DNA from 2 places in the Sporanaerobacter sp. genome. Region 1 is predicted to be linked to the other one. Evidence: a T-box and tRNA genes for the amino acid it is inferred to sense, from the RefSeq annotation. Region 1 holds a T-box; the other holds one or more tRNA genes.

What was found. The T-box of region 1 lies ahead of metG (methionine--tRNA ligase). A T-box ahead of a tRNA ligase gene usually reads a tRNA of that ligase, here a tRNA-Met.
Region 2: it has a tRNA-Met gene. The T-box ahead of metG (methionine--tRNA ligase) is inferred to sense a tRNA for this amino acid. The anticodon was not compared.

What each region holds. Positions count from the first base shown of each region.
Region 1 is NZ_CP181252.1:840,188-849,934, forward strand. It holds gene rnmV (ribonuclease M5) at 1-538, opposite strand, end outside; gene ACFWUA_RS04035 (TatD family hydrolase) at 559-1,326, opposite strand; gene metG (methionine--tRNA ligase) at 1,342-3,276, opposite strand; T-box leader at 3,327-3,566, opposite strand; gene ACFWUA_RS04045 (hypothetical protein) at 3,700-4,023, shown strand; gene ACFWUA_RS04050 (3D domain-containing protein) at 4,305-5,339, shown strand; gene ACFWUA_RS04055 (spore maturation protein) at 5,363-5,881, opposite strand; gene ACFWUA_RS04060 (nucleoside recognition domain-containing protein) at 5,878-6,459, opposite strand; gene ACFWUA_RS04065 (ATP-binding protein) at 6,515-8,350, opposite strand; gene ACFWUA_RS04070 (DNA double-strand break repair nuclease NurA) at 8,363-9,355, opposite strand; gene ACFWUA_RS04075 (AbrB/MazE/SpoVT family DNA-binding domain-containing protein) at 9,546-9,747, shown strand, end outside.
Region 2 is NZ_CP181252.1:537-10,283, reverse strand. It holds gene ACFWUA_RS00105 (B12-binding domain-containing radical SAM protein) at 1-328, shown strand, start outside; gene ACFWUA_RS00100 (hypothetical protein) at 341-1,099, shown strand; gene ACFWUA_RS00095 (tetratricopeptide repeat protein) at 1,112-2,254, shown strand; gene ACFWUA_RS00090 (bifunctional enoyl-CoA hydratase/phosphate acetyltransferase) at 2,321-3,232, shown strand; rRNA gene ACFWUA_RS00085 (16S ribosomal RNA) at 3,585-5,115, shown strand; tRNA gene ACFWUA_RS00080 (tRNA-Ala) at 5,254-5,329, shown strand; rRNA gene ACFWUA_RS00075 (23S ribosomal RNA) at 5,423-8,355, shown strand; rRNA gene rrf (5S ribosomal RNA) at 8,446-8,564, shown strand; tRNA gene ACFWUA_RS00065 (tRNA-Asn) at 8,571-8,645, shown strand; tRNA gene ACFWUA_RS00060 (tRNA-Leu) at 8,653-8,742, shown strand; tRNA gene ACFWUA_RS00055 (tRNA-Met) at 8,756-8,832, shown strand; tRNA gene ACFWUA_RS00050 (tRNA-Met) at 8,846-8,922, shown strand; tRNA gene ACFWUA_RS00045 (tRNA-Glu) at 8,943-9,017, shown strand; tRNA gene ACFWUA_RS00040 (tRNA-Val) at 9,022-9,097, shown strand; tRNA gene ACFWUA_RS00035 (tRNA-Asp) at 9,152-9,228, shown strand; tRNA gene ACFWUA_RS00030 (tRNA-Thr) at 9,441-9,516, shown strand; tRNA gene ACFWUA_RS00025 (tRNA-Tyr) at 9,525-9,610, shown strand; tRNA gene ACFWUA_RS00020 (tRNA-Gly) at 9,616-9,690, shown strand; tRNA gene ACFWUA_RS00015 (tRNA-Gly) at 9,697-9,747, shown strand, end outside.

The sequences.
Region 1 (9,747 bases):
TATCTACTTCCATCCTCTCCAGTGCTTCTATGAATTCTTCTCTTGAAACCCCATAGTTGTTTAGTCTATTTAGAAATTGCTTGGAATTTGCATATCCTATACCAAGTATCCTTCCCAATTCTTCTCTTTTCTTTCTCGAATCTTCTCCTCCTGCCAATCCAAAAATTAGCATATCTTCTTGAGAAAATTCCTCTCTTTTTTCCGCCATAACAGGTCTAGCCTTTTCAATGGCCTCAAGAATATCTTCACTATTTGCATTTTCTACTCCAATATCGCCTTTTTTCATAGCCTTTCCCTTTGGCAAAAATGCATGTTTACAATTTTTAAGTTCTTTTGATATTTCTCGTCTTATTTTATCTCCTGCAAAATCCGGATCAGTAAGTATTATAACTCCTCTTTTTTCTGCTATGGTTTTCAAATTTCTTAAAAACTCCTCATTAAAACCATATCCTCCCGTCGCTATAACTTCTGCATCTACTGCAGCTTTTACAGCTTGAATATCATCCTTTCCTTCCACTACGATGACTTCCTTTATCAAAACAATCTCCCCTCACAATTTCATTTAATATTAAATATCTTTTTTGCATTTTCACTACTTGCTTTAGCTATTTGCTCAAAACTCACACCTTTCAATTCTGCTATCATACCCGCTACATACCTTACATACAAAGGCTCATTTCGCTTTCCTCTGTGAGGTTCTGGAGTCAAATATGGAGAATCTGTCTCTATAAGCAATCTATCTAAAGGTACATCTTTTGCCACTTCTTTAGAAACTTTTGAATTTTTAAAAGTAACCGGACCTGCAAAAGAAATATAAAACCCAAGTTTTATATACTCTTTAGCCATTTCTAAACTTCCTGAATAGCAATGCAATACTCCTCTTAAATTGTCACAAGCTTCAGCTTTTATTATGTCATAAGTATCTTTAATAGCATCTCTTGAATGAACAATAATAGGCAAATCCATTTCCTTAGCCAATTGGATTTGTCTTTTAAACCATTTTTTCTGAATTTCTCTAGGAGAATTGTCATAGTAGTAGTCAAGGCCTATTTCACCTATAGCCACTACCTTTTCTCTATTTCCCAGAGCCCTTAATGCTTCTATAGTACTTTCATCCATTTCTTCTGCTGAGTGGGGATGAACCCCCACTGCAGCATATATATTTTCATATTTCTCTGCCAATTTCACTGCTTTTATACTACTTGAAAGATCCGCACCTGGGTCTATTACAAGAGATATATTATTTTTCTCTAAAGATTTTATAACTTCTTCTCTATCCTTGTCAAATCTTTCATCATCTAAATGAGCATGACTATCTATAAGCATATTTTTCAACTCCTATTAACTTATTGTAGCTCCAGATGGTATATCTTCTAGGGTACTCACCAATGTAAGCACTCCATCTTTTTCTGCTGCCAATACCATTCCATGAGACTCTACTCCCCTTAATTTTACAGGTTTCAAGTTTGACACAAGTACTACCTTTTTGCCAACTAAATCTTCAGGACTATAGTATTTTCTTATACCTGATACTACTTGCCTTTTTTCTTCTCCTACCTTTAATTGCAATACCAAAAGTTTATCTGCATTTGGATGTTTTTCTGCACTCAAAACTTCTGCTACTTTTAATTCTATTTTATCAAAATCGTCAATAGTTATATAGTTCTCTTCCTTTTTTTCTTTACCTTTTTTAGCATTTCTTTCTTCTATGAGTTTTGAATTGGCTTCATCTAGTCTTTCTAGTTCTTTCTTTATATCTAGCCTTGGGAATATTGGATTTCCTCTATTGACTTTTTGTCCTACTGGTATTTGTCCCCATACTTTCGAATCATCCCAAGAAATATTTTTATCTGAAAAGCCCAATTGTCTTCTTACCTCATCTGAAGTTCTTTCCATAAAAGGCCTTATGAGTATAGATACAATCCTTAAACTTTCACATAAATTGTAAAGAACCGTATTTAATCTTTCACTATCTCCTTCTTTTGCAAGAACCCAAGGAGTAGTTTCATCTATATATTTATTTGTCCTTCTGATAAGTTTCCAAATTTCTTCTAATGCTCCACTAAAATTCAACTTATCCATATGCTCTTCAACTTTTTCTGATACACCTATTGCCAATTCTTTAAGTTCATCATCAAATTCACCAGCCTTTAGAGCTTCTGGAATAAGTCCATCGTTGTATTTTTCTACCATAGTCACAGTTCTACTCACTAAATTCCCTAAATCGTTGGCCAAATCTGAATTGAGCCTAGTCAAGAATTTTTCTCTTGAAAATGAACCATCTTGACCAAAGGAAAATTCTCTTAGCAAGAAATACCTAAAAGAATCTATTCCATATAATTCAATGATTGGCTCTGGATATATGACATTGCCTTTGGATTTTGACATCTTGTCATTTTCAAACAATATCCAACCATGACCAAACACTTTCTTTGGCAATTCTATATCCAATGCCATGAGTACTGCTGGCCAAATAATAGTATGGAATCTAACTATTTCTTTTCCCACTAAATGAACATCACAAGGCCAATACTTTTTAAATTTTTCATCATTCTCTGTGCCATATCCCAATGCAGTTAAATAGCAAAGCAATGCATCTAACCATACATATACAACATGTTTATCATCAAAAGGAACTTTTACTCCCCAATCAAAAGTAGTCCTAGATACACAAAGGTCTTCCAATCCTGCATTTAAAAAGTTGTTAAGCATTTCATTTTTTCTAGATTCAGGTTGCAAGAATTCTGGATTTTCTTCAAACAATTTTATGAGATCATCTCTATATTTTGAAAGCTTGAAAAAATAAGCTTCTTCTTTGGTCTTGTGAACTTCTCTTCCACAGTCAGGGCATTTTCCATCTACAAGTTGACTTTCTGTCCAGAAAGATTCACAAGGTGTACAATACAATCCTTCATAATATGATTTGTAAATGTCCCCCTTATTGTATAGCTTTTCAAATATTTTTTGTACTGCCTTTTCATGTTCAATATCTGTAGTCCTTGTAAAAGCATCATAAGATATGTCTAACATTGCCCAAAGTTCTTTGATGTCTTTCACTATTCCATCTACATATTCTTTTGGAGATACTCCATTTTCTTTTGCCTTTTCTTGTATTTTTTGCCCATGCTCATCAGAACCAGTAACTAGCATTACATCATATCCCATAAGCTTTTTATATCTCTTTAAAGTATCGGCAGCTACAGTAGTATAAGTATGCCCTATATGAAGATTGTCACTTGGATAATATATAGGTGTAGTAATATAATAATTCTTCATTTCAATTCCTCCTTATTTTTTTCTAAACAAAAAACCTCCATCTCTAAAACAATAGAGACGAAGGTATTCTTCGCGGTACCACTCCAATTCATTTAAACTTCACAGTTTAAATCTCTATAGGTTACAATCATAACCTTGCAATCTTAACGGTTGCAAACCCGTTATAGCCTACTTTTTTCAGCTATACAGTTTAGGGGCCATATTCGGTAAGGCTTTGAACGCTGGCTTTCACCTTTCCCAGCTCTCTAATGTTCAAAATACAGACCTACTCTTCCCTGCATTACCTTTATTTTATAATACTCTATTTATTTAAATAATATACAAGATTAATGATAAAATGTCAAGGATAAAAAGATAGTAGCCAGTATTTATTAAGTACATATAATAATATTAGCTAAAATTTTAAAAGGAGTTGATTTTTTTATGTATTTACCTATGAACCAAGACCCTTATATGTTCGACCCTTATATGCCTGCAGTTCCACCACTATATCCTATGGATACTTTTATGTATGAAAACTATATGCCTATATATGATCCATATGTAAATGAAATGCCTATTTATCCAGCAAATAACGTAACCATCATGTGTCCAATGATGGATCCAAATTTTAGGCAATGCATGGAATTCTGCATGAACCAATGTGGAATGTATAAAAATCCTATAGAAACAGAAGATACAAAAAATTTTTTACCTGAAGAAACAGAAAATTTTTTACCTACAAGTACTGAAGAAATAGAGGAATAGTAGGTTTTTACCAAAAATATCCTTAAATTTTCCTGAAATTTTGTGACTAGTGCTTCTGAGCTTTGCCAGTATTTATGCGGCTTGGAGGCACTAAATTTTTTTTCGACAAAATCTGATATTTTTCTAAAAATGAAGAATAATTATTTTTACAATTGGATATAATAGCTATTTATCAAGTGTTTTTCTGAATTTATCTAATTTTCTAACTTTTTACCAAAAAATTTGACAAACAATTTCTTTTTAAATAGAATACAATAAGTCAAACTTGAGGAGGGAAAAACATGGATGAATTTTCAGTAAAACCTAAGCGCTATCTGAAAATTACAACTATCCTCGCTATAGCAGCTATAATTTGTTTAGGCATTTATGAGGAAAAGACTAAAACAGTTACTATTTGCATAGATGATAGCAAAAAAACAATAAGAACATTAAAACCTACTGTAGGTGATGTTCTCCAAAGCGAAGGAATTAAATTAGAGGAAGGAGGATATATTAGCCACAAGGCTACTGACAAGCTAAAGAAAGATACTACTATAACAATAAAAACACCTAAAATTTATAAAATAAAGTTTGGCGAAAAGACATTGGAAGTAAAGTCCACAGAAGACACTGTAGAAAATATATTGAAAGATGTAAATATAGATTTAGATGAAAATGACTATACTTATCCAGCACTAAGTGCAAAAGTAAATCCTATGGATGAAATTGAAGTAGTCAATGTAGATGAAATTGTTGAAACAGTCAAAAAAGATATCCCTTTTGAAGAAGTTGTAAGGAAAACCAACAAATTAGAAAAAGGCACTTCAAAAGTTGTACAAGAAGGCAAAACAGGGCTTAAAGAAATTCAAGTAAAAAAAGTATTTAAAAATGGCCAGTTGGTTTCTGAAAAACTTATATCTGAAAAACTTGTTTCTAATCCCATACCAAAAGTAATTGAGAAAGGTACTAAGGAAAAAGAAATTTATGTTTCTTCAAGAGGAAATGTAAGATATAAAAAAGTTCTCACGGTAGTAGCAACTGCTTATGATTTATCCTATGCAAGTTGTGGAAAAAGGCCTGGTGACAGAGGATATGGAATTACAGCATCAGGTACAAAAGCAAGACCTGGAGTTGTATCAGTAGACCCTAGAGTTATTCCACTAGGAACTAAACTTTATGTTGAATCTCTTGATGGTAGGAGTGATTATGGTTTTGCGGTAGCAGAGGATACAGGTAGCGCTATAAAAGGTAACAGAATTGATTTATTCTTTACAAGTGGAAAAGAGGCCAAAATTTTTGGTAGAAGAAAAGTAAAAGTTTATATATTAGAAGACTAGGAATATTCCTAGTCTTCCTACTTTCAAAAAAATATATTGCATACAAAAACTGAAGCAAATATAGAAGCAATATAAGATATCATGGCTGCTTTCAGTGTATACCTATGATCTTTTATGCCAATAGAGCCAAAATATACAGCCATAGTATAAAATATAGTTTCAGAAGAACCCATCATGATTGAAGCTACTTGCCCTGGAAATGAATCTGGGCCATAGTTTTCTATGATGTCTTTTACTACACCCAATGCTCCACTACCTGAAATAGGCCTCATAATGAGCAATGGAAGTACCTCTACAGGAATCCCTACAAATTCCATGATAGGGCTTAATATATCCATGAGCATATAAAGAGCATGGGAACCCCTAAATATTCCTATAGAAACAAAAATAGCTATAAGATATGGCATTATCTTTATCGAAGTCTTTAGTCCTTCTTTTGCTCCCTCAACAAAAGCAGAATATATATCTATTCTTTTTAAATATCCATAAATAATTATAGTCAATGTCATAAAAGGGACAAGAACTATGGATATAACCTTCATGAACAATCACTCTTTTCAAAAAGTTTTACAGCCACTATTCCCACAATAGTAGAAACAGAAGTAGCTATAATACCAGGTCCCACTATCCCCGTTGGATCAGCTGAATGAGTATCATATCTAATTTTAAGTACAGTCAGTGGGATCAGTTGAACAGAGGACATATTTATGACGAGAAACATACACATGGCATTGGTAGCCTTTTTTTTATTCTTGTTTAATTTATTCATCTCTTCCATAGCTTTTAATCCAAAAGCTGTAGCTCCATTGCCTACTCCAAACATATTAGCTATGATATTCATGAGAATAAATCCTTCAGCAGGATGATTTTTGGGGATATCTGGAAACAAAAACCTCATTACAGGGCTAAAAAACTTTGACAACCTTTCTAGAAATCCAGATTCTTTTGCTATATTCATGATCCCAAGCCAAAAAGACATTATTCCCATAAGACTTATGGCAAAAGTCACTGCCTCTCCTGCTTCTTTTATGATGATATTGTTTATATCTCCAATTGTCCCAGAAAATATAGAATATACTATTCCTATAGTTATGAGCAAAAACCAAATGGTGCTCATCATAAAAAATCTCCCCTTCCATTTAGAATATATGAAAAGAGGAGAACTATAAGAACTTTTATTTATACATATCTCCAAAAGGAGTAGCTACTTTTTCGATTTTTTCACTCACTACTAGTTTTTCCATTTTTTCTTTTAATTGATCCATAGTAATAGTTTCCCCATACTCTTTTTCAACTTCCCCCAATATAGATAAAAATTGACATTCATTTATAGGAAGTTTATCTTTTATGATTCTATAAAACTTCTCTTCTTCTTCCTTGCTATATTTTTTAAGCTCATCAAAAGGATTTAATGTATGAGGACTTCTGGTCTTTGAAGCTCGTATTCTCACATATATAGTACGTCCCATAGTAGCAGAAGATATAAATACATCTCCAGATTTTAGATAGGGAAGTCTCCTTGCCTCTTCTTCTTTTATATCTGTTTCTTCTCTTATGGTCTGTATATCTGATGATCTGACAGTCCTAAAGATGAACTTTGTATTTAGCTGAGCTGTAATAGTTTCTTCCAAAAGAGTAGGCCTTTGGGTTGCCAATATCAAAAACACTCCATATTTTCTTCCTTCTTGGGATATTTCCTTTAATACAGCTTTTGAAGGACATTCATATCCCTTTGGAGCAAAATTGTGAGCTTCATCTGTGACTATAAAAAATGGTGGAAAATATTCGCTAGTTGTGTGTTTATATAATGCATCTTTAAAATCTCTTCTCTTGTGATAGAGATTATTTAATAAATAAGTGCTAAATACCTGTAGCATTCTAGTGCTTCCTTGAACAACTATGAGTTTCCCAAGTTTTAATCCTTCTTCTATCTCGTGAATATCATTTGAAAATATTCCTTCATTGTACAATTTTTTAAGTCTCCAAAATATTCCCTTTACAGAACTATAAGGACAGGTTTTGTCATAAGAATCATACAATTCCTTTCTCTTTTTCCAAGCTTCTGTTTCTGAAGTGGTTGTAGCCTCTTCTATTCTTTTTTTTATTTTTTCTTGGGAACCCTCTTCTTGAGCTTCAGAAAGCATCTTGAGTCTATCATGAAAGCTTTGATAGGAATCTTTTCGCTTGTACAATATATCTACTACATTGTTCATAGCATCAGTAAGTGTACTAGAAGCATCTAATAGATTTTTTAAATCTTGAGGACTCAAATCCTCAAATTTAACTCCCACATCATAGCCAACTTGAAGGCATTTAAATTTTCCAATGAAATCTTCTTTTTCATCATCAGGAAGATATTCCTGCATTTCAGAAAAATCCATTTCAAAATGAGGATCTAGAACTATTGTAGGTATATTTAACTTCATAAGTTCCTCTAAAACTACTCTAAGTCCAAAGGATTTTCCAGATCCAGAACCACCAAACACTCCTATATGAGGATATTGATGCATAGACTTTAAATCAAGTATATAGGGTATACCCCTTTGAGGTTCAAGCTTATCATCTTCAAAGGTATAGAGTATATTTTTAAGTTCCTCATCCATATCGTCTACCATTTGATCTGTATTTCTTATGAGACCCAAAACCAATCCTTCTTCTTTATTCGCCTTGACCATAAAATCCTTTACTTCATGAAATTTAGGTACTCTTACATCAGAGCCAGTTTCTACTGGATACTGAGCTTCATTTATAAGTCTTACCTTGGCAATATATATAGTATCTTCATCTATATTGTATCCTATGGCTCTTAAGGATTCCAATACGCTGGAGTCTACCAAATCTCCATTTATATTTAGCGGTATGTATCTATTGTAAGTATTGGCCTCTACAACCTCTCCCATTAAATCGCCTTGAACTTCATCCATTATGATTAAAAACTCATTTATTCTAAAGTTTCTATCTTTAGAACCTACATATACCTCTTGTTGAGTGGTAATTCCTACAACCTTCATCAAAAATCCCCCCTAAAGTGTTCTTTTGTCTCTTTCAGATATAAAAAGTTTTTCAAGTATTTCTCTGTCTAAATAAGTTTGCAAAATACTACGCATCATCTTATCCGATATTTTCACTTCACTATCTACTATATCAAGCCATAGTGGCACACCCCTACTATTTTCCGGTGTAAGAGTAAATACAAGCCTTGCCATTTCTTCTATATGCTCTCTTTGAGTATCTAGTATATCCATTCCAATCACACTAGGGGCATTGGAACTTCTCATAAATATAGAAGTAAATCCTTCTTTAGGTTTCTTTGCCACTGCATCTTTTATTTTAATCATCTCTCCATACTTGAGAAGTCCATATAGTAGTTCTCTATCATATAAATTTTCTGCCGTATGCAAGATTTTATCTTTAGCTAAATTTTCTCCAATAATGGAAGTTTTTATATCTTTTATCACGCCTATAAGTACAACTCCCCTGTTTTCACATTCTCTGCGAAGTTCTATCCACTTTTCAAAACACTCTATATCATATCGTATAAGAGAACCATCCATCATGATAGCATAGGGATTGTACTTTTTGACCCCTTCCAAAGCTACATCTACTTCTATACCAGCTAATTTATAGTTTTTAATTGCCTCTTCATTTCCATTAAGCCTTTCAATAAGTTCACTTTCCTCTTCTGTATATAATGGAGTGTAAAAATCTGCCTTGTAAATTGGAGAATTGTCATATATAGAACTTTTAGCTAAACCCTGATAGATTTCTAAATAATGAGGATAGGCTCCACCAATTCTATTTTTAGAACCATCAACTCCAATTATCCCACCATTTTTTAAATATTTTTCTATTTCTGCACTATTCATCTTTTCTATTTCAACTATTTCTCCTATATTTTCATCGATATAATCTTTTATTTCTCCAATATCCATTTTAAGAAGTTCATTGTATTTATTACACAAATTAGAATTTAAGCGTATAACTTTTTCTTTCAATTCCTCACTCAATCCGTACAAAATATCACCCCTTCATACTTCTATATATAAGTATAATACAATATTTGTTTGAGGAAAACTTGTTTGAAAATTTATATTGTTTTTTTGTGAAATATTTTAAAAAAACAGGTTGACTTAAAATGGTATATATGGTACAATTTAAATTGTAGAAAAAAGTCGATACATACTAAATAATAGGAGGTATTCTTAAATGAAATCAACTGGTATTGTAAGAAAAGTAGACGAGCTAGGTAGAGTAGTTATACCTATAGAGCTTAGAAGAACTTTGGAAATTGCTGAAAAAGATGCTTTGGAAATTTACGTTGACGGAGAACAAATCATACTTAAAAAGTATGCTCCTGCTTGTATTTTCTGTGGACAAGCTAAAGACGTTCAAGTATTCAAAGGCAAAA
Region 2 (9,747 bases), 840 kb from region 1:
TATATTTAACAATAAGAATCCTACTATACCGGCTTATTTCAGAAGGTTTAATGTAGACAAAATACAAAATAAAAAACATGACTTTCTGAAAACAAGAGAAAATATGGCTAAATTTTTGCCAGAATATGTAGATGTCCCTGCAAAAAAAGTTATAAATGAAATTCATATTGAGGCTTTTAAATTTGATATATTAAGTTTTATATATGAGGATTACGATTTAAATTCTTTGCATATAGAGGAGAATTTTATATTGTTTAATTATAGAAAAGATAATGTAATAAGTAAATGCAGAGTAAAAAACATTACTAAAGAATTTAATAAAATATAGGGAGGTATTTTTTTGAATATATTTAAAGATATTTATTATGTAAATTCTACTGTAATCAAGAAAACAGGAAGAGGTTTTGTTAAAAATTGGCCGATCATCTTTTCTGGATTTTTATATACTTTTTTGAATTTGGTGTTATTTAGTATAATAAATTATTTATTTAGAGGCTTTTTAAATATACTGGTTGGATTTGCTGCTGCTATAATATCTAGTAGTCTTATATCTAATTATCTCTATTTATTATATAATGTGATAAAATACGATAGGATTAATTTAAAAAATGTCAAGGAAGGTTTTAGCTATTTTCTTTGGAAAGTATATGGAATATTTTTTATTGCATGGATTTTAAATTTTTTATTAGGGAGATTAGGAAATATTATACCTACTTCTGCAACTAGGATAAATATTATAATAAATTTATTGATACTTATAATATTTAATCCACTTCCAGAGATAGTTTATCAAAAATCTTATTCATCTTGGGAATCAATAACTTATTCCTTTGATTTTATGAGAGAAAATTGGTTAAATTGGTTAATACCAAATATATTATTTTTCTTTATATTATATAAATTAACAGGCAATATCATATCAGATGTGTTCATGACTCACATAATGTATGATTTTGACTTTTCCATAAAAGGAATATTAAATTATCTTTTTGGTCAACTTTTGTTTTCTTTTTTCATGATATATAGAGGTTATTTATTTGAACTTTTAAGTACTAGTACTATGAGAAAGAGAATGTACATGAAAAAACTTAATGATTAGTGGGTGATGAGAATGGAAATAATAGAAAATTATTTTAAAGATAAAGCTAAAAATTTGGCATTTATAGAAATTAAAAAAGGTTCAAGCATTAAGGTAAATGACTGCATTATAGAGGATTATATACCTTTGCCTATTATAACAGATGTCTTAATTGAAGAAATAAACAAGGGAAAAATAGATGAGGAAATAAAAATTTCTCATATAATTGAAGGAATTATCTATACGCTAGGTATAGATCCAAATTTTAAATATAGGGACAAGTATATAGAAATATTGTCTGCATATAGCTGCGAAATAAAAGATTATATTTTCAATAAAGGCATGATATATTTAACAGAATCAAATTATGAATTAGCTATAGTTTATTTTAGAGCCTTAATTAATATTGATAGTAAAAATACAAAAGGAATGTTTAATTATGGTATTTGTCTTGAAGAAAAAGCAAAAAAATTGATTTGTACTGGGAGAGAAGAAGAAGGAGAAGTTTTTTTAAGGGAAGCTACTAAATGTTTTGAGACCATATTAGATATATCAGAAAATTATTCTCTTGCTTATTATAAACTTGGATATCATTATAAATACTTTGGACAATTTTTAAAAGCTAAAATTATATGGGAGAAATTCTTACTTTTTGATAATGATAAAGAGAGAAAACAAGAAGTCAGGGAAGAAATAGCTAATATCGAAGATGATTCAAATTATGAAGAGGGACTTAATCTTTTTTATTCAGGTAAATATGACAGAGCATTAGAGAAATTTATAAACTTAAAAATAAGACATGAAAATTGGTGGAATTTAGAATATATGATAGGATTATGTTATAAAAATATAGGAAATTTAGAAGAGGCTATAGAACATTTTAATAATGGAATTGAATTAAATGGTGATGTAGTAGATTTGTACAATGAATTAGGCATATGTCTTTTTTCAATTGGAAAATTTAAAGAAGCTATAGAAACTTTTACAATTGGGATAGGTAAAGATGAAAATGATTATAAAATAATATGTAATAGAGGAGTTGTATATTATCAATTAGGTTTATATGATATGGCTACATTAGATATAGAAAGGGCCTATAAATTAGCTCCTCAAGATGATATGGTCAAAAAAATTAAAATGAATTTAGATGAGATAAATCGAATAAATAATGTATAATAACTATGTTGGAATATTTATTGTTTTGAAATTTGAATTATAAAATAAATTCAAGGGGGAGTATATATGGCAATAAATAAGTTGGAAGAACTTTTAAAGTTCGAGTATCAAGAGAAAATGAAATTAGCAGTAGTTGCTTCGCACGATGAAGAAGTACTAGAAGCAGTTTCAGAAGCTAGAAATATTGGAATAATTGAACCTATTTTGATTGGTGATAAGAAGAAAACAGAGAGTATTATTGAAGAAAAAGGTCTTAGACTTCAAGATTGTGAAATAATTGATGAGTGTGATTTAGCTAAAGCTGCAGAAATTGGAGTAAGGGCTGTAAGTGAAGGTAGAGCTCATTTTATAATGAAAGGGCTAGTAGATACATCTATTCTTTTAAAACAAATATTAAACAAAGAATATGGTCTTAGAACAGATAGTCTTTTGAGTCATACTATGTTGTATGAAATACCTAGCTATCATAAAATAATCTATCTAACAGATGGAGGCATGAATTTAGTCCCAGGGTTAGAAGATAAGGTAAAAATCATTGAAAATAGTGTCAAAGTTTGTAAAGCTCTTGGAAATGATGAAATAAAAGTTGCATGTCTTGCTGCTAAAGAAAAAGTTGATCCTAAAATGGAAGCAACTGTTCATGCAGCTGAACTAAAAAAAATGTGTGAGAATGGAAAGTTTGAAAGTGGAGTAATAGTAGATGGGCCTATGGCGCTTGACTTAGCTGTTTCAAAGCATGCAGCTGAAATTAAAGGATATAATAGCAAGGTTGCAGGGGATGCTGATATATTATTAGTGCCAAATATAGAGATGGGAAATGGAATAGGGAAAAGTATCACTTATTTTGCAGGAGGAAAATCTGCAGGAATAGTTATGGGAGCCAAAGCTCCAGTTGTTTTAGTATCTAGAGCTGATAGCCATGAAGCAAAACTTTATTCCATAGCATTAGGAAGTATAGTTTCAAAATATCAACTTTAATGAAAAAGTGAATAAAAATGAGAATATGGGAGTTTTAATTATTTAATTCATATTATTTTATATTTTTTTAGCAAATATAAAGTTGAATAATAGCTAAAAATGTGCTAATTTAATATATGTCCTTTGTACGAGAAAACAAATTGAAGTATTGACAAAGGGCAAATAATATGATAACATTTCATATTGTTGCTGAAGAAAATATAGCAAAAGTTTTTTAAAAAAGTTAGTAAAAAAAGTTGACAAAGATTTCAGAATGTGCTATATTGATAAAGCAACTCAAAAGAACCATGAAAATTGAACAGCGTGAAACAATCCTTGAGTTTAATTAAAATTTTTAAGACAGGTAAAACTTTTTTATGAGAGTTTGATCCTGGCTCAGGACGAACGCTGGCGGCGTGCCTAACACATGCAAGTCGAGCGAAGAATACATAAAGAAATCTTCGGATGGAATTATGTATTTCTTAGCGGCGGACGGGTGAGTAACGCGTGAGGAACCTGCCTTGTACTAGGGGATAGCCTCGGGAAACCGGGATTAATACCCTATGACACTTGAAAGTCGCATGACTTTCAAGTCAAAGCGATTTAGCGGTACAAGATGGCCTCGCGTCCCATTAGCTAGTTGGCGAGGTAATAGCTCACCAAGGCGACGATGGGTAGCCGGCCTGAGAGGGTGAACGGCCACACTGGAACTGAGACACGGTCCAGACTCCTACGGGAGGCAGCAGTGGGGAATATTGCACAATGGAGGAAACTCTGATGCAGCGACGCCGCGTGAGCGATGAAGGTTTTCGAATCGTAAAGCTCTGTCCTAAGGGACGATAATGACGGTACCTTAGGAGGAAGCCCCGGCTAACTACGTGCCAGCAGCCGCGGTAATACGTAGGGGGCGAGCGTTGTCCGGATTTATTGGGCGTAAAGGGTGCGTAGGCGGCCTTGTAAGTCAGATGTGAAATCTCACGGCTTAACCGTGGTAAGCATTTGAAACTGTGAGGCTTGAGTACAGGAGAGGAGAGTGGAATTCCTAGTGTAGCGGTGAAATGCGTAGATATTAGGAGGAATACCAGTGGCGAAGGCGACTCTCTGGACTGTAACTGACGCTGAGGCACGAAAGCGTGGGGAGCAAACAGGATTAGATACCCTGGTAGTCCACGCCGTAAACGATGAGTGCTAGGTGTCGGGGGTCAAACCTCGGTGCCGCAGTTAACACATTAAGCACTCCGCCTGGGGAGTACGGTGGCAACACTGAAACTCAAAGGAATTGACGGGGACCCGCACAAGCAGCGGAGCATGTGGTTTAATTCGATGCAACGCGAAGAACCTTACCAGGGCTTGACATCCCCCGGACCGAACTAGAGATAGTTCCTTCCCTTCGGGGACTGGGGAGACAGGTGGTGCATGGTTGTCGTCAGCTCGTGTCGTGAGATGTTGGGTTAAGTCCCGCAACGAGCGCAACCCTTGTCTTTAGTTGCAAACAGTTAGGCTGTGCACTCTAAAGAGACTGCCGATGACAAATCGGAGGAAGGTGGGGATGACGTCAAATCATCATGCCCTTTATGTCCTGGGCTACACACGTGCTACAATGGTCGGTACAACGGGCAGCCACTTAGTGATAAGGAGCTAATCCCACAAAACCGATCCCAGTTCGGATTGTAGGCTGCAACTCGCCTACATGAAGCCGGAGTTGCTAGTAATCGCGGATCAGAATGCCGCGGTGAATGCGTTCCCGGGTCTTGTACACACCGCCCGTCACACCATGGGAGTTGACAATACCCGAAGTCGGTGAGCTAACCGTAAGGAGGCAGCCGCCGAAGGTAGGGTCAATGACTGGGGTGAAGTCGTAACAAGGTAGCCGTATCGGAAGGTGCGGCTGGATCACCTCCTTTCTAAGGAGATTATGACCTAACTTAGTGAACGTAAGTGAGCAAGTTAAGTCAAACGCAATGAGCACCAAATCTATACGACCTTAGGGAGTAATAGATTTGAGTTGCGAAACTGCGATGTGTTTCACGCTGTTTTAATTTGGGGGTGTAGCTCAGTTGGGAGAGCACCTGCCTTGCAAGCAGGGGGTCAGGAGTTCGAATCTCCTCATCTCCACCAGATTCAACCTAAAGGGTTGGAAATTTCAAATTGAACTTTGAAAACTACACAGTAAGAAAAAAATTGTCTTATATATATAATACAATTTTCACTGGTCAAGCTAATAAGAGCATAGGGTGAATGCCTTGGCACCAGTAGCCGATGAAGGACGGGGTAAGCGCCGATACGCTTCGGGGAGCTGCAAGCAAGCTTTGATCCGGAGATTTCCGAATGGGGAAACCTACCTAAACAAACTTTAGGTATCATCTACTGAATACATAGGTAGATGAGGGAACACCAGGGGAACTGAAACATCTAAGTACCCTGAGGAAGAGAAAGAAAATTCGATTTCCTAAGTAGCGGCGAGCGAACGGGAAAGAGCCCAAACTCGTAGAGTTTTCTCTATGAGGGTTGTGGACCGGCATAAAATAAGTATATTTTGTAGTCGAAAAGGTCTGGAAAGGCCTACCATAGAAAGTGATAGTCTTGTAGGCGAAACAAAATAGCTTATAGCCGTGATCCAGAGTACCACGGGACACGTGAAATCCTGTGGGAAGCAGGGAGGACCACCTCCCAAGGCTAAATACTAACTGGTGACCGATAGTGAAGAAGTACCGTGAGGGAAAGGTGAAAAGAACCCCGGGAGGGGAGTGAAATAGAATCTGAAACCCTATGTTTACAAGCAGTGGAAGCACTTTATATGTGCGACCGCGTACTTTTTGTAGAACGGGCCAGCGAGTTACGATATATAGCGAGGTTAAGCTATTAAGTAGTGGAGCCGTAGGGAAACCGAGTCTTAAGAGGGCGTTTAGTTGTATATCGTAGACCCGAAACCGGGTGACCTACCCATGGGCAGAGTGAAACGAAAGTAAAATTTCGTGGAGGCTCGAACCGCTTAGTGTTTAAAAACTATCGGATGACCTGTGGGTAGGGGTGAAATTCCAATCGAACCCGGATATAGCTGGTTCTCCTCGAAATAGCTTTAGGGCTAGCCTCAAGATAAGTGACGTGGGGGTAGAGCACTGAATGGTCTAGGGGCACGTAGTGTTACCAAAACCTATCAAACTCCGAATACCATAGTCATGTTTCTTGGGAGTCAGACTACGGGAGATAAGTTTCGTGGTCAAAAGGGAAACAGCCCAGATCACCAGCTAAGGTCCCTAAGTATAGGTTAAGTGGAAAAGGATGTAAGGTTACACAGACAACCAGGATGTTGGCTTAGAAGCAGCCACTCATTTAAAGAGTGCGTAATAGCTCACTGGTCGAGTGACTTTGCGCCGAAGATTTCCGGGGCTCAAACCTATCACCGAAGCTGTGGGATGCATTTGCATCGGTAGAGGAGCATTCTGTACGGGCTGAAGCTATACCGTAAGGAGTGGTGGACTGTACAGAAGAGAGAATGCTGGCATGAGTAGCGATAAGGTAGGTGAGAATCCTACCCATCGAAAGCCTAAGGTTTCCTGAGGAAGGCTCGTCCTCTCAGGGTTAGTCGGGACCTAAGCTGAGGCCAAATGGCGTAGGCGATGGACAACAGGTTGAGATTCCTGTACTACCTACATGCGTTTGAGAAATGGGGTGACGCAGGAGGATAGGCTGAACGCACCGTTGGTTGAGTGCGTCCAAACTTGTAGAGAGCTCCTATAGGCAAATCCGTAGGAGAGTCTTGAGAAGTGATGGGGAGCGAAAATTAAGTAGCGAAGCAGCTGAATCCACACTGCCAAGAAAAGCCTCTATCGAGTATGTTAGGTACCCGTACCGCAAACCGACACAGGTAGGCGAGGAGAAAATCCTAAGATGTGCGGAAGAACCCTTGTTAAGGAACTCGGCAAAATAGCCCCGTAACTTCGGGAGAAGGGGTGCCAATTGAGGTGAAGTACTTGCTACGTAAGCCTTGATTGGTCGCAGTGAATGGGCCCAAGCGACTGTTTACCAAAAACACAGGTCTCTGCTAAGTCGAAAGACGATGTATAGGGGCTGACACCTGCCCGGTGCTGGAAGGTTAAGGGGAAGGGTTAGCGCAAGCGAAGCTCTGAACTTAAGCCCCAGTAAACGGCGGCCGTAACTATAACGGTCCTAAGGTAGCGAAATTCCTTGTCGGGTAAGTTCCGACCCGCACGAAAGGTGTAACGACTTGGGCACTGTCTCAACAAGGGATCCGGTGAAATTGTAGTACTCGTGAAGATGCGAGTTACCCGCGACAGGACGGAAAGACCCCGTGGAGCTTTACTGTAGGCTGACATTGGATTTTGGTATTGCTTGTACAGGATAGGTGGGAGACTTGGAAACCAGGGCGCCAGCTTTGGTGGAGTCAACCTTGGGATACCACTCTTGCAATGCTGAAATTCTAACCAGAGACTGTGAATCCAGTCTTGGGACACTGTCAGTTGGGCAGTTTGACTGGGGCGGTCGCCTCCTAAAGAGTAACGGAGGCGCTCAAAGGTTCCCTCAGCACGGTCGGAAATCGTGCGAAGAGTGTAAAGGCAGAAGGGAGCTTGACTGCGACACCTACAAGTGGAGCAGGAAGGAAACTTGGACTTAGTGATCCGGTGGCTTCCAAGTGGAAGGGCCATCGCTCAACGGATAAAAGCTACCCCGGGGATAACAGGCTTATCTCCCCCAAGAGTCCACATCGACGGGGAGGTTTGGCACCTCGATGTCGGCTCGTCTCATCCTGGGGCTGGAGTAGGTCCCAAGGGTTGGGCTGTTCGCCCATTAAAGAGGCACGCGAGCTGGGTTCAGAACGTCGTGAGACAGTTCGGTCCCTATCCGTCGTGGGCGTAGGAAATTTGAGAGGAGCTGTCCCTAGTACGAGAGGACCGGGATGGACAGACCGCTGGTGCATCAGTTGTCTCGCCAGAGGCACAGCTGAGTAGCTATGTCTGGAAGGAATAAGTGCTGAAGGCATCTAAGCACGAAGTCCCCCTCAAGATGAGATTTCCCACTTTTTAAGGTAAGACTCCAAGTAGACCACTTGGTTGATAGGTCCCAGGTATAAGGGTAGCAATATCTTTAGCTAAGGGATACTAATAAGTCGAGGGCTTGACCAATTATCTTACTGTGTTAGATTTTCAAAATCAAGATTTTGAAAAAATTGCGAATGTAGTTCATTTGTAATTTACAATTGCCGAAAGGCTTTACCTGGTGATTATAGCAAGAGGGTCACACCTGTTCCCATACCGAACACAGAAGTTAAGCCTCTTTAGCTGCCGATGGTACTTGGGTGGCAACGCCCTGGGAGAGTAGGACATCGCCAGATAAATATTCCTGGGTAGCTCAATGGCGGAGCAACCGGCTGTTAACCGGTAGGTTGTGGGTTCGAGTCCCACCCCAGGAGCCAAAATATTGCCGGGGTGGCGGAACAGGCAGACGCACAGGACTTAAAATCCTGCGATCCCTAAAAGATCGTACCGGTTCGATTCCGGTTCCCGGCACCAATCATTGGACTGACGCGGGATGGAGCAGTTTGGTAGCTCGTCGGGCTCATAACCCGGAGGTCGCTGGTTCAAATCCGGCTCCCGCAACCATTTATTTATCCATGGCGGCGTAGCTCAGTTGGCTAGAGCATGCGGTTCATACCCGCAGTGTCAGCGGTTCAAATCCGTTCGCCGCTACCAATTTTAAATTTATGTAATATGGCCCTATGGTCAAGCGGTTAAGACATCGCCCTTTCACGGCGGTAACCCGGGTTCGAATCCCGGTAGGGTCACCAATTTGGGCGCATAGCTCAGCTGGGAGAGCACCTGCCTTACAAGCAGGGGGTCATAGGTTCGAGCCCTATTGCGCCCACCAAATCCAACCTAAAGGGTTGAAAGTTATAATTTAAAATTGCCGAAAGGCTAATGTGGCCTGGTAGTTCAGCTGGTTAGAATGCTAGCCTGTCACGCTAGAGGTCGAGGGTTCGAGTCCCTTCCAGGTCGCCATTTATTCTGTCTTCGACAGAAAATTACAAATGTCGGAGCCGCCTAGAATAGTATCTCAGTTTTTGAAGTTTCGATCTTAATAGTTATGCTGGTGTAGCTCAATTGGCATAAGCAGAGAACCAAAATCGTGTATTTCGATTTTGCGTGAATCGCTTAGTCGGAGCCGCCTAGAATAGTATCTCAGTTTTTGAAGTTTCGATCTTAATAGTTATGCTGGTGTAGCTCAATTGGCAGAGCAACTGACTTGTAATCAGTAGGTTGGGGGTTCAAGTCCTCTCACCAGCTCCAAATCATTAGGAGGAGTTCCCGAGTTGGCCAAAGGGGACGGACTGTAAATCCGTTGGCTCAGCCTTCACTGGTTCGAATCCAGTCTCCTCCACCAAATATGCGGAAGTGGCTCAGAGGTAGAGCATCGCCTTGCCAAGGCGAGGGCCGCGGGTTCGAATCCCGTCTTCCGCTCCATGTCATGCGGGTGTAGCTCAGTGGTAGAGCCCCAGCCTTCCAAGCTGGTTGCGAGGG